DNA from 3 places in the Eisenibacter elegans DSM 3317 genome. Region 1 is predicted to be linked to each of the others. Evidence: riboswitches for the same ligand, from Rfam matches in the RefSeq annotation. Region 1 holds a riboswitch; each other region holds the start of a gene.
The links. Region 1 has a riboswitch for thiamine pyrophosphate ahead of thiM (hydroxyethylthiazole kinase). Riboswitches for the same ligand answer to the same signal wherever they lie in the genome.

Region 1 (4,222 bases):
GGTAGGTGCTTGACAGCCCCTTGTGGGTCTACAAATACATCGCTCAGGGCATCGCCGCTAAGGTGTGCGCCTTTGGCCAAGACTGCCCGGCAGCCTTGTTGTTGGAGTACCAAGGCAGCCTGTTCGAGTGCTTCAAGACTTGTGATAGGCTGATTTACCAAGAGCGCGGCCTCATCTACGTTGGGGGTCAGCAGGGTGGACAATGGAAAAAGTGACTCTTCGAGTGCGGCAACGGTTTCTTCCGCAATGAGGCGGTCGCCACTGGCGGCGACCATCACCGGGTCGAGCACCACGGGTACCTCTGGGTAGGCTCGCAACACCTGCCCTATGGCCAAGGCAAGCTCGGGGGTGGCAATCATCCCAATTTTGATGGCCTTTGGCCGAATATCGTCCATGACAGCACGAATCTGGGCTTCGACCACCGACACCGGTACGGCGTGAATGGCTTGCACCCCTAAGGTGTTTTGTGCAGTGATGGCGGTGATGGCCGTAGTGCCATAGCAACCAAGGGCAGCAAAAGTTTTGAGGTCGGCTTGGATGCCTGCGCCGCCGCCACTGTCAGACCCTGCAATGCTCATCACAGGGATATATTGATGGGTATAGGGAGTATGTATCAAGTTTTTTGGCGTTTGGTGGGTTCAATCTATACTCGAAATCAGTCCGAGCTATGCAAGCGCTACGCTTGGTGCAGCCTAGAAACGCGGGCGCGAGGCTAGGGCATCGTCAATCAACTTCCGGTAGGTTTCGGCGGCTTTGGCAGGGCTTTCGGCGCTACATATCCCCGTCACGACGGCGAGACTGTCAGCCCCGGCTTGTATGAGCGCATCGGCGTGGATAGGTTTGATGCCGCCAATGGCCACGAGGGGCTTGGTGGTTTGGCGGCGCAAAGCCATCAGCCCCTGTAAGCCCCAAGGTTGTTGGGTATCTTGTTTGGTAGGGGTGGCAAATATGGGGCTTACGCCCCAGTAGTCTGCTGCTTGGGCTGCGGGGGCAAAAACCTGCTCATATCGTTCTATCGAAAGGCCGATACAGACAGCATCGCCCAGTTGTGCCCTAGCGGTGGCAAGGGCTACATCGCTTTGGCCGAGGTGTAGCCCAAAGCTACCGAGGGCGTGGGCAATTGGCAACGCATCGTTGATGATAAGGGGTACTTGGTAACGGTCGGTAAGCTGCTGTACCCGCTGCGCACGCTCTAAGAAGGCCTGCATAGACAACTGCTTTTCCCGCAGTTGTACCATCTGCACTCCTCCCTTGAGCGCCTCTTCGAGCACCCAATAAAAGTCGCGCCCGAGGCAGGCCGCCTCATCTGTTACGAGATAAAGCCCATAAGGAAAGGCGGAACTAGGCATAGGCTTCGAGGTCTTGGGGCTGTAGTTGGTGTAGCGCATCGAGGAAGTGTAACTGCAAGGTACCGGGGCCTTGGGCTAGGCGGGCGGCTGCCGCGCCGCAATGTGCCATCACGAGCATCGCCGTGCAGGTAGCTTCGAAGGCAGGTGCCCCTGCCGCCAAAAAAGCACCAATGAGTGCCGAGGCCGTACAGCCCATCCCCGTAACCTTGGTCATAAGTGGGTGGCCGCCACCAATAGTCGTAACCTTGTCTTGGTCTACAACATAATCTGTAGCCCCTGAAATACAAACCACAGCTCCTGTAGTATGGCTGAGGCGCTTGGCGGCATCGAGGGCTTCTTCGGACTGGTGGGTGCTGTCTACACCCTTGGTTTGGGCAGCCTGTTGTGCCAAGGCCATCACCTCTGAAGCATTGCCCCTGATGACGGCAGGGCGCTGTAGGAGTAGCTCGGTCAGTATCTGGTTACGATAGGGGGTAGCGCCTGCCCCCACAGGATCGAGCAGCCAAGGCTTGCCCAAACGCTGAGCCGCCTGAGCAGCTTGGAGATAAGACGCACTCCAGTACTCGTCGAGTGTCCCGATATTGATTACCGTCGCCCCGGCAATGCCGACCATATCGGCCAGCTCAGGGTGTGCATGTGCCATCACAGGTGAAGCCCCCAAGGCCAGCAAGGCATTGGCGGTATTGTTCATCACGACGTAGTTGGTGATGTTGTGTACCAGTGGAGATTGTTGGCGGAGTTGGCTAAGCCATTGGCCAGCCGTTATGGTAGGTGTGTGAGACATCTTGGGAGTAGTTATTGGTCAAACTATTACACATTGCCCAAGAGTGCTTTGCAAAAAATATAGTGCTGAAATAATTGTGGCCAAAGCAGCAAACTAATGCCCCAACAGCCTATCATCACTTTTCCCTTCGACAGTATTAACTGCATCAGGTTCCAAGGGTCTAATCTCAGCTTTCTATTTTTTGGTGAAAGCACCCCTAAAGCAAAAGTAAAGATACAGCAATTGTATCAGGGATACAAACTAAACACCACGGGACATTTTCTAGTTTGGTTTTGATTCAACAAGCTGCTTCACCAAATCAGGGCTTTCGACAAATTCACAAAGGCCGCAATATTTTTGCTCCTTTGCGTTCTTTGCGCATACTTTACGTCCTTTACGGTTAGATGTGTTTCCATAACAAAGGGGCAAGGTACACACAACAACGAGGAAAGTCGAAAATGTCCAGTAACGTGTACAAATTATGGCAAGATTCATAAGATTTGGGGATTTACAGGGTTTGATTTCCTTGATTATCAAGGATTTTCAGTGCGCAGATTTTCCAAACCAATTGTGATTGTGTACAAACACTTGTTTATCATGCTTGTTTCAAACCCCAGCTCAGGCATCCCAAAACAGCGCTTTGTGCCTGCCCCACACTGTCCGCTGATTGGGCTTCGGCATCCCATCAGACAGCTGCCCTGTAAGAACTAGGTCTTTTTTGTTGGCCAAACATATATCGGAATAAAATTTGTAGGGATAATAGGCACTTATCTTTATCTAAACCCTGCCCCATTACCGCATCATTATCCTATGAAAATCATACTTCATCCCGAACGCAGTGCTTGGGCGGATTTGACCATCCGCACCTCCTTAGATACCTACGAAGATCTGGAGCGCGCCGTAAAACCTATCTTGCGCGCCGTAAAACGCAGTGGCGACGCAGCCCTACGCCGCTATATTTACAAATATGACAAAGTACGTGTCAAAGATTTTATGGTGGGTGCTGAAGAATTTGAAGAAGCGCAAAGCTACGTGAGTGAAGATTTAAAAAAGGCCATACAGCAGGCTAAATACAACATTGCACAGTTTCATATGAATCAGCGCGTTTCGAACAAAAAAATCGAGACCGTGGAAGGCGTCCGATGCTGGCAACGGAGTGTGGGTATCCGCCGTGTGGGTTTGTATGTACCCAGCAGGCACGCACCGCTGTTTTCAACGATTCTGATGCTGGGCATTCCGGCCAATATTGCCGGCTGTGGCGAAACAATCCTCTGCTCTACCCCTGACCGTGAGGGTCGATTACATCCCATTATTCTCTACACTGCCAAGCTGCTCAATATCAGCAAGGTCTTCAAAGTAGGGGGTGTACAGGCCATCGCCGCAATGGCTTATGGTACAGAAAGTATCCCCAAAGTCAATAAGATATTTGGCCCTAGCAATCAATATGTAACTGTTGCCAAGCAACTAGTCAGCAAACAAGATGTAGCAGTAGATTTACCCGCAGGCCCTTCGGAGCTACTGGTATTGGCTGATGAGAGCGCCAACCCTGCTTTTGTAGCTGCTGACTTAATCGCCAATGCTGAGCACTTCAACAACAGTCAGCCAATGCTCTTGTCCTCATCAGAAGAGCTTGTCAAAAAAGTGCTGGCCGAAATCAAGCGCCAGCTCCCGGGTTCGAGTCGCCCCGAAAGCGCCGCCAAAGACCTAGAACAAGCCCACGCCATTGTTTTTCAGAGCAATGTGGAGGCCATCGAGTTTATCAATATGTATGCCCCCGAAACGCTCAGCTTGGCCATTCAAAACGCTGAGGCTGTCAGTGAGCGTATCTACAACGCTGGCGCTATCTACATCGGCCATTATACTCCCGAAAGTATCAGTTATGCAGCCGGGCCAAATAATACCCTCCCAACCAACGGCTATGCTAAGGCATACAGCGGCCTTTCGTTGGATAGTTTTGTGCGCAAAATCAACTGCTATGATGTAACAGCTCAAGGCCTGAAGAATATCGGCAAACACGTGGAAGAAATCGCCTCTGCCGAAGACTTGATGGCGCGTAAAAACGCAGTGTCTATCCGATTGACGAATTCGGATTGACGATTGAAGAGTTCAG
Region 2 (4,222 bases), 140 kb from region 1:
CGAGTATATCAATCCCCGGCATTCGTTTGAGTACATCTGCGATGCTGCGGTCTTGAGTGTTGGCAAAAGACGCTACATCATAGCTGATGGTATCGCCATGTTGGGTGATGGGTGAGTGCTTAAGTACAACCTCTTCCAACTCCAAGGCCTGCTCGACAAGCGTAATCTGGATTTGTTGGCTTTGATTGGCGATTTGCCGGCGTTGTGGGGCATACCCCAAACTACGCACACTGAGCCACAGTTGGGTGGTCGTGGTTGATACCTGTATTTCAAAACGGCCTTGTGCATCACTAATGGCAAAGGCAAGTGGTGCAGCGGTTTCTGTTTCGGCAACCGTAACACTTGCCCCTACCAAGGGCTGCCCTGAGGTACCGGTCAGTTGGCCTGTCAGCATGGTTTGGGCTTGCATCCCGTTCACCAAGGCCAATAACATACTTAGCAATAGCCTCAAAGTATACCACCTTGCGCCCCAAATATTTTTAGAGAGTATTTTGGCTGAGTCAGTTCCTATATTTTGTAACATAAGATTCGCCTATGAGCAAGGGAGGCTTGCTGCTAATATTGTTTGCTTTGTTTCTGTGCCCACACTAATCCGGCTTGCGCTCAATGCGGTTGTTATTCCTGCTTTTTTGCTGTTGAATATTTTCTTTGGTTTTGCGCTTATCGGCTTCGGATATGAAGCCCCCACCCATCTCTAACATCGCCAAAGGGTTTGTTGAATAAGCTTCTTTCAATTCTTTGAACTGTTGATAGGTGATAGGCTTTGCGTGTGTGGCATAAGGAATGTGGATTTGTTGTTTTTTGGGAAAATGTACCACCTTCACCGCCTCAAATACATAGTGCTGTTCGTCGTCAGCAATCTGTATAATCAGGCCGGGCAAGCCGCCAAATTTATACGGCCCATCGGAGACGGGGATGTTCTCGTCAAACCACGCTGTGTAGTTACGCCCACGGAAGCTGGTGGTGGCCTTGGTCAAGACACTACCAGCTTCTGTTGTTTTTTGCTCTGCTTGGATTTGCCAAATCAGTTTGGTGGCATCCTCATACACATATAACGAAATCACGTGATTGTAAACCGTCATGCCTCCTTGCCGATACGTTTTGAGCAAGGCCTCCCTCGAACTGGGTTGCGGCATCCTCAACAAACGCTCCATCGCGCTTACGTCGTTAGGGTCTATATGGCCTTCATAAACCAAAGAATCAAGCTGCCAAGCGTAGGTGCTGATATACAGCGATTGGTTTGCTCCAGTGTAGAGATGATAAGGTTCTGTTTTAATCTTGTATGCCGAATCGGTTGAATCTGGCTGAAAGTGAAGCTCATACACTGCAAGTATTTGGTAGTCAAGTATTTGAGCTTTAGTAAGTTGTAGGGATAGTTGAAATAACAGAGGGAAGAGTATGAGTTGTTTCATCAGGTTTGGGAAAATGTTTTGAGTTTCAGCTTGTGTGTTGTAATTATCTAACAGGAAGTTTCTCTTTAGAACTTCACTTCGAAAGCTGTATTTCATAAATCTACAGAGAGCTAGCTATCGCCTCTATTTTATCGCTAAACTGCTTCCGTACGCAGACCTTACAGTAGCTTTATGCGCAAATCAAGATGGTGCAAGCCCTCATATGGTAGAGTTGGTAAAATATCTATAAAGACCAACTTCCACATCCATTAATGATAGGGCTCCCGCATCAAACTTTTTTGTGTTGTTTTTGGCTTTAATTCAATATTTTATTCTTCGTGTGTTTTCTATTGCTTTTGAAAAACCTTTAAAAAACGCTACAAACGCATTCGAATAATTGGAGTAGCAATAAGCAACCAAAGATTATTGATTTGGTGCGGAAGCCCTACATTAATGATTTCAAGTTGCGGAATTAGGGAGAATTTGATTGTTTTGTCATTTTAGCGTTCAAGACATTAAAAACTTCTTTAGTGATAAGTTTTTCATTTTTAGAAAAGGTTAATATAATAAAAACTAAAAGACGCTGAAATTAGCTATATGAAGTACTTCGATACAAATCTATACAACAAACACTAATAAAACAAAATTATTTTGTTTTTTTTAAAAACACCATAGACTATTTTTATTTCACAACAATAAGCACACTTAATAAAATTTAAATATAATCATCGTTTACCTTAAAATCTCTTACCTTACAAAAAGTAAATAGCAGGATATAGGTGACAATCGTTTTCATAGTAGCCTTAGGTGGATTTTATTGGTTGAATTGAAATACCACAAGGATTTAACAATATTTTTACTCTTATGCAAATATTAATGCTTTTTTTGATGATTGTCATTTTTTTGAATCAAAAATGTAGGTACTCCTACTTTCATACCTCATACCAAGATTTATTCGATTGTCATACTACTGGATATTTTGAAACCCTTAGTGTTTGCTTCACACACCGATACACGCTACCTTTGCAACACAGTAACTCAACTGGGGTGCTCCTTTGGCGGAGCTGAGAATATACCCATAGAACCTGATGCGGTTAGTACCGACGAAGGGAGTTGAAGACAAAAATATTTTTTGCCTTCTGACATAGGCTCTGGCCGATTCCAACGGTTTTTCTCACTTATCACAAGCGCGTGTTGGCTTCTTGTGTGCAGACCCCAATATTTCAAACTCTAACTTTACTTTCACCGATGAAAGGTTTAAATATTGGACTATGGCTCTGCTGTGTGTTTTTGTCGCTACCCTTGTGGGGACAAGGCACTACAGGCAATGTAATCGAAGGACGTGTACTAGACGAAAACGGCCAAGGGTTGGCCGGCGCAGCGGTACTGCTCCAAAACACCTACAAAGGCACTACTACTGACCATCAGGGGCGCTTCCGGCTAGGCCAGCTTCAGGCAGGCACTTACCAATTGCAAGTTTCTTTTATTGGCTATCAGCCACAGGTTTTGACCGTAAACACGGGCAGCAGTGCTGGCGAAATACGTCTAGTGCTCAGTACTACGCTCACAGAGGAGGTGCTCATCACAGCGACACGAGTGCCCGAAATCGCCCCAATGGCTTTTCAAAACATAGACCGCGCCACGATTCAGGCTCAAAACTTCGGTCAGGACTTACCTATCTTGCTCAATTTCAGCCCCTCCGTCGTAACTACCTCCGATGCAGGTGCGGGCGTAGGCTATACCGGCATGCGTATTCGAGGCTCAGATGCTACCCGAGTGAATGTAACCATCAATGGTATTCCACTCAATGATGCCGAAAGTCACGGAACATTTTTTGTCAATATGCCTGACTTTGCCTCCTCCGTAGAGAGCATCCAGATACAGCGGGGCGTGGGCAGTTCTACCAATGGGGCTGCTGCTTTTGGTGCTACAGTTGACATACAGACCAATGCCCGACGCGATACGGCCTACCTCGCTCTCGACAACAGCTACGGCGCTTTCAACACTTGGAAGCATACCCTACAGGTAGGTTCGGGTCTACTTCACGACCGCTTTACGGTCGACGCAAGGCTTTCGCGCATCAGCTCGGATGGATTCATAGACAGGGCTTTTTCTGACTTGCGCTCTTTTTATGTATCAGGGGCATATTGGGGCAAGAACAGCAGCTTGCGCCTCAATATATTTTCGGGTCAAGAACAAACCTATCAGGCTTGGTATGGCATTCCGGAAGCCAAGCTGCGCAACGATGCAGAGGGGATAGAAGCCTTCATTGTGCGCAACGGGCTCAACGCCGAACAAGCGGACAACATCCGTAACGCCAACCCGCGACGCTATAACTCTCAACTCTACGACAACGAAACCGACAATTACCAACAAGACCACTACCAATTATTTTATGACCACCAGTTCTCCCAACGTTGGTATGGACATCTGGCGCTACACTATACCAAGGGGAGGGGCTACTATGAACAATTCCGCTACAACGACCGACTGAGTGGCTACAACATCGCCCCTGTGGTGATTGGTACCGAAACCATCGAGCGCTCCGACCTCATACGCCGCCGCTGGCTCGATAATGACTTTTATGGAACTATTTTCTCTGTCAACTACCTTGCCCAACGCCTCAACTTTACCTTCGGCGGCGGGTGGAACCACTACGAAGGGGCGCACTTCGGAGAGGTTATCTGGGCGCGGTTTGCTGGCGACTCGCAAATCCGCGACCGCTACTACGACAATGATGCTACCAAAACCGACGGGCACCTCTTTGCCAAGGCTGTTTATCAGCTCAACCCTAAGCTTATGGCTTTTGCCGATATACAATGGCGGCAAGT
Region 3 (4,222 bases), on a different contig from region 1:
CTACAGAAGCCAAGCCCCGCCCCTATCAGTTTGTTTTTAGAGCCAAAAACGAAGATGACAGGGTCGAGGTCGTCGTCCATTACGAAGTATACCTCCAAGAACCGATGGGCTTCAGAGGCAATACTTATGGCGTAACAACACTCAACAGCAACGCCGCCATCAGTGTCAATCTGGATAAGAACCAAAACGTCGCCTTCCGTGCCGAATACCGAAACAATGACAAACGTGTTTCGATGATGGTACAACGCAATATCCGAGACCTCAACAGAAAGGGAGTCAATGAGATAGAGCTTGTATTTTATGACAAAAAAGACGAAAATGACTACCAAACCATCGGACAGATGGTAGAACGCCTAAGGGTAGAAAAATATGCGCAAAGCCTACTCAAAGACAACCGCAACGAGCTGACAGTAGACAATGAACTCGCTGTGGGTACACTGATTTTCTTTGATGGTAATGCCTCCTATTATAATCCCTCTTTTGGGATTGTAGATGGGCAAGAAGAGGAGTTCAATGTCCAGAATTATCTTATACAAGATTTGGTGCGCATCGAAAAAGGCTTCAACGCCGAAGCAGATGCCAAACTAGGAGCCTTCCTCAGAGGGGTAGCGGCCAAGCTCGATGTCAATAATACCAGCTTTATGGAATATAGCATCTCCATCAAAGGCTTGAGCAAACGCCGCATCAAGAATTACCTCAAGCCCCCCTCGGCCATCTTTGACAACAAAAACGACCGCTGGCTTGACGCTATTTATGCTCTGATGGACAAAAATACGGAGCGTATCCCTCAGTACAGGCTTTATTTTGTAACCTCTAAAATAATGGCAGACAGCGTGTTGCTCCGACGACGGGTCTTCCGACAGTTCAACAACGACTTTCAAATGGTTACCAAAGGAGTGCCATTTATAGAAGTAGGAGCCGGAAACCGATTTTATAGTACCAGCAGCTTCGAAGAGCTGGATAGCTTCAAGGATTTGTACATCGGCTTTGAGGTCTTAGACCTGACACTACTCCTGATGAATGAGTACGAAAAGCGGGTTACCCAACAACAACGTACCGCCTTACAACGCCAACGCACGGCCCTAGAGCAGCAGTTTAAAGATGCTCAAACACGCATCACCGAAAACTTCGCCCTCCTCAAAGGCTTCGACGATGAGCTTGTACTCGAAAACCCCAGCTACAACCAAATGCAGACACTCTATGCCAACCGTACCCCCCGTGCTGAGCGCAACCTGCCTATGGATTCGCTAGGGAAAGAAATAGAAGACCAAGAGATACTGCGCTTCAACCAAAGAGTACGCTTGTACAACCAATTTCTGGAAGCCCTAAAAACAGAGCTCCACGCGGCCAAAAACCTCGAACAACAAAAACGCTCCATTGATGTGCTCATCAGTCAATTAGAGTCTAAAAAAATAGTGGCAGACCCCGAAGCCGCTGCCGAAGCTGGGCCACTCCAAGACCACGTCCTCAAAAATATCCAAAAATCACCCCCCAAATAATCACCAACCTCCCTAGCACATGCGACAGGCACTGTACCTGTCGCTCTAGGCTGGCCAATGAAAACCGTCAAACACGAATGGTTCTTTGCCGCACACTACCTCAGTAGGTATTTTTATGCTAAAATTTACAGGATTTGATTTTTTTGATTATTAAGGATTTTCAGCAGACATATTCCCCAAACCAATTTTGGGTAGTCCTACAAATATAATGTTTTTCTCAGGAGGTCATAATGGCAAACGAAGTACTTGATAGCCCCGATATGATTGTCTAATTTTGTATCGAGTAATCATCCATTTAACCTAGCTACTAGTTGTCAGTACCCAAAAATACGTCTTTTCCGTGGGTTTGGCTTCGAAAAGCGGTTGGGTGTTTGTGGGGTTTGATTTATTTTTATTAAATTTGTACCACACTTTAGGGGTGTCTTGGGCTATTGGCCCGGGGCTGAGATATTACCCTTTGAACCTGAACCCGGTAATGCGGGCGGAGGGAAAAGTACGCCGCGATGCTATTTTTGGGTAAGGGCTTTGTCCCGTTTGTAGTTGCCTATAAAAGCCTTTGAGGCCATTTTTTCCTGCTGCGCCGGCATTCCCACAACTTAGTTTTTTTATGACAACGACGACGATACACTTCAACGGTGTGGCGCTGGTTACGGCTGCGTCTACGCTCGAAGCCCTACTCCGTCAGCAGCACTTGACCGACAAGCGGGGCATCGCCGTGGCGCTCAATGAGCAGGTCATCCCCAAAAAGGACTGGCCACACACGCCCCTACCTCCCAATGCCGAGGTCTTGGTCATTACGGCCACACAGGGCGGCTGATACTTCTCTCCCCCACGCTTTCCAGTTTTCCTGATGCAAGCCCCCTTGAAAAGGCGCAGGGTAAGCCCCACAAAACCGTCTATCTCCTACAAAGCTTCCTCAAACCCACTATTTTTCAGACTTATGGCCAAACACGAACACATCCCCACCCAAGCTTCGCGCATTACGCGGGAGCCTTTTCCGGCCTCGCAGAAGGTCTATGTGCCCGGCACATTGCACCCAAACATCCGCGTAGCGATGCGTCAGATAAGCCAAACGGCTTCGAAGCCCATCTTTGCCGAAGGGGCGTTGCAGCAGTCCGAAAATCCGCCCATTACCGTTTATGACACCTCGGGGCCCTATACCGACCCTGCCGTAGCCATCGATGTGCGCAAGGGGCTGCCCAAGTTGCGCCAACAGTGGATTATGGACAGGGCCGATGTAGCCGCATTGCCACAAATCAGCTCTAGCTATGGGCAGCAGCGCCTCCACGACCGCAGCCTCGACCACCTCCGCTTTGAGCACCTACAGCAGCCCCTACGCGCCAAGGCTGGCCACAACGTTACGCAGCTGCACTACGCCCGCAAGGGCATCATCACGCCCGAGATGGAGTACATCGCCATTCGCGAAAACCAACGGCTGGAGGCACAACAGGCCATCGCTCCACAGCACCCCGGCCAAAGCTTCGGTGCCAACACTCCACCCCTGATTACACCGGAGTTTGTACGGCAGGAGGTCGCCGCCGGACGAGCCATCATCCCGGCCAATATCAATCACCCCGAGAGCGAGCCGATGATAATCGGGCGCAATTTCTTGGTTAAAATCAACGCCAACATCGGCAACTCTGCCGTCAGCTCTACCATCGAAGAGGAGGTAGAGAAGATGGTCTGGGCTACCCGCTGGGGCGCTGATACGGTGATGGACCTGTCTACGGGCAAGAATATCCACGAAACCCGCGAGTGGATTATCCGCAACTCCCCTGTGCCCATCGGTACAGTGCCCATTTACCAAGCCCTCGAAAAGGTAGGCGGCAAGGCCGAAGCGCTGACCTGGGAGCTATTCCGCGATACGCTCATTGAGCAGGCCGAGCAGGGAGTCGATTATTTTACCATCCACGCCGGCGTGTTGTTGCGCTATATCCCCCTCACGGCCAAGCGCGTAACGGGTATTGTCTCTCGCGGCGGGTCTATTATGGCCAAATGGTGTCTAGCACACCACCGCGAAAACTTCCTCTATACCCATTTTGAGGAGATTTGTGAGATTATGAAGGCCTACGACGTGTCCTTCTCCCTTGGCGACGGCCTGCGCCCCGGCTCCATCGCCGATGCCAACGATGCAGCACAGTTTGCAGAGCTAGAGACCTTGGGCGAGCTAACCAAAATCGCCTGGCAGCACGACGTGCAGGTGATGGTCGAAGGCCCCGGGCACGTACCTATGCACCTCATCAAGGTCAATATGGACAAGCAGCTCCAAAGTTGTGGCGAAGCACCCTTCTACACCCTCGGGCCGCTCACGACCGACATCGCCCCCGGATACGACCACATCACCTCGGGCATCGGGGCGGCTATGATAGGCTGGTATGGCTGTGCGATGCTCTGCTACGTAACGCCCAAGGAACACCTAGGCCTGCCCAACCGCGACGACGTAAAAACAGGGGTCATTACCTACAAGCTGGCCGCCCACGCCGCCGACCTAGCCAAGGGGCACCCCGGCGCCCAGTACCGCGACGATGCGCTGAGCAAGGCGCGGTTTGAATTCCGATGGGAAGACCAGTTCAACCTCTCCCTCGACCCCGACACCGCCCGGGAATTTCACGACGAAACCCTCCCCGCCGACAATGCCAAGGTGGCGCACTTCTGCTCTATGTGCGGCCCCAACTTCTGCTCTATGCGCATCACCCAAGATTTGCGGGAGTACGCCAAAGCCC

Region 2: linked by a shared signal. The riboswitch ahead of G499_RS0103465 (TonB-dependent receptor) and the one ahead of thiM (hydroxyethylthiazole kinase) in region 1 are both predicted to bind thiamine pyrophosphate.
Region 3: linked by a shared signal. The riboswitch ahead of thiS (sulfur carrier protein ThiS) and the one ahead of thiM (hydroxyethylthiazole kinase) in region 1 are both predicted to bind thiamine pyrophosphate.

The regions. Positions count from the first base shown of each region.
Region 1 covers NZ_AUMD01000011.1:497,247-501,468, reverse strand. Annotated here, with positions in the region: gene thiD (bifunctional hydroxymethylpyrimidine kinase/phosphomethylpyrimidine kinase) at 1-617, opposite strand, end outside; gene thiE (thiamine phosphate synthase) at 693-1,349, opposite strand; gene thiM (hydroxyethylthiazole kinase) at 1,342-2,133, opposite strand; TPP riboswitch at 2,239-2,341, opposite strand; gene hisD (histidinol dehydrogenase) at 2,923-4,206, shown strand.
Region 2 covers NZ_AUMD01000011.1:632,347-636,568, reverse strand. Annotated here, with positions in the region: gene G499_RS0103475 (carboxypeptidase-like regulatory domain-containing protein) at 1-523, opposite strand, end outside; gene G499_RS0103470 (GLPGLI family protein) at 588-1,412, opposite strand; TPP riboswitch at 2,425-2,520, shown strand; gene G499_RS0103465 (TonB-dependent receptor) at 2,640-4,222, shown strand, end outside.
Region 3 covers NZ_KE387153.1:68,021-72,242, forward strand. Annotated here, with positions in the region: gene G499_RS0113925 (hypothetical protein) at 1-1,499, shown strand, start outside; TPP riboswitch at 1,904-2,006, shown strand; gene thiS (sulfur carrier protein ThiS) at 2,107-2,316, shown strand; gene thiC (phosphomethylpyrimidine synthase ThiC) at 2,440-4,222, shown strand, end outside.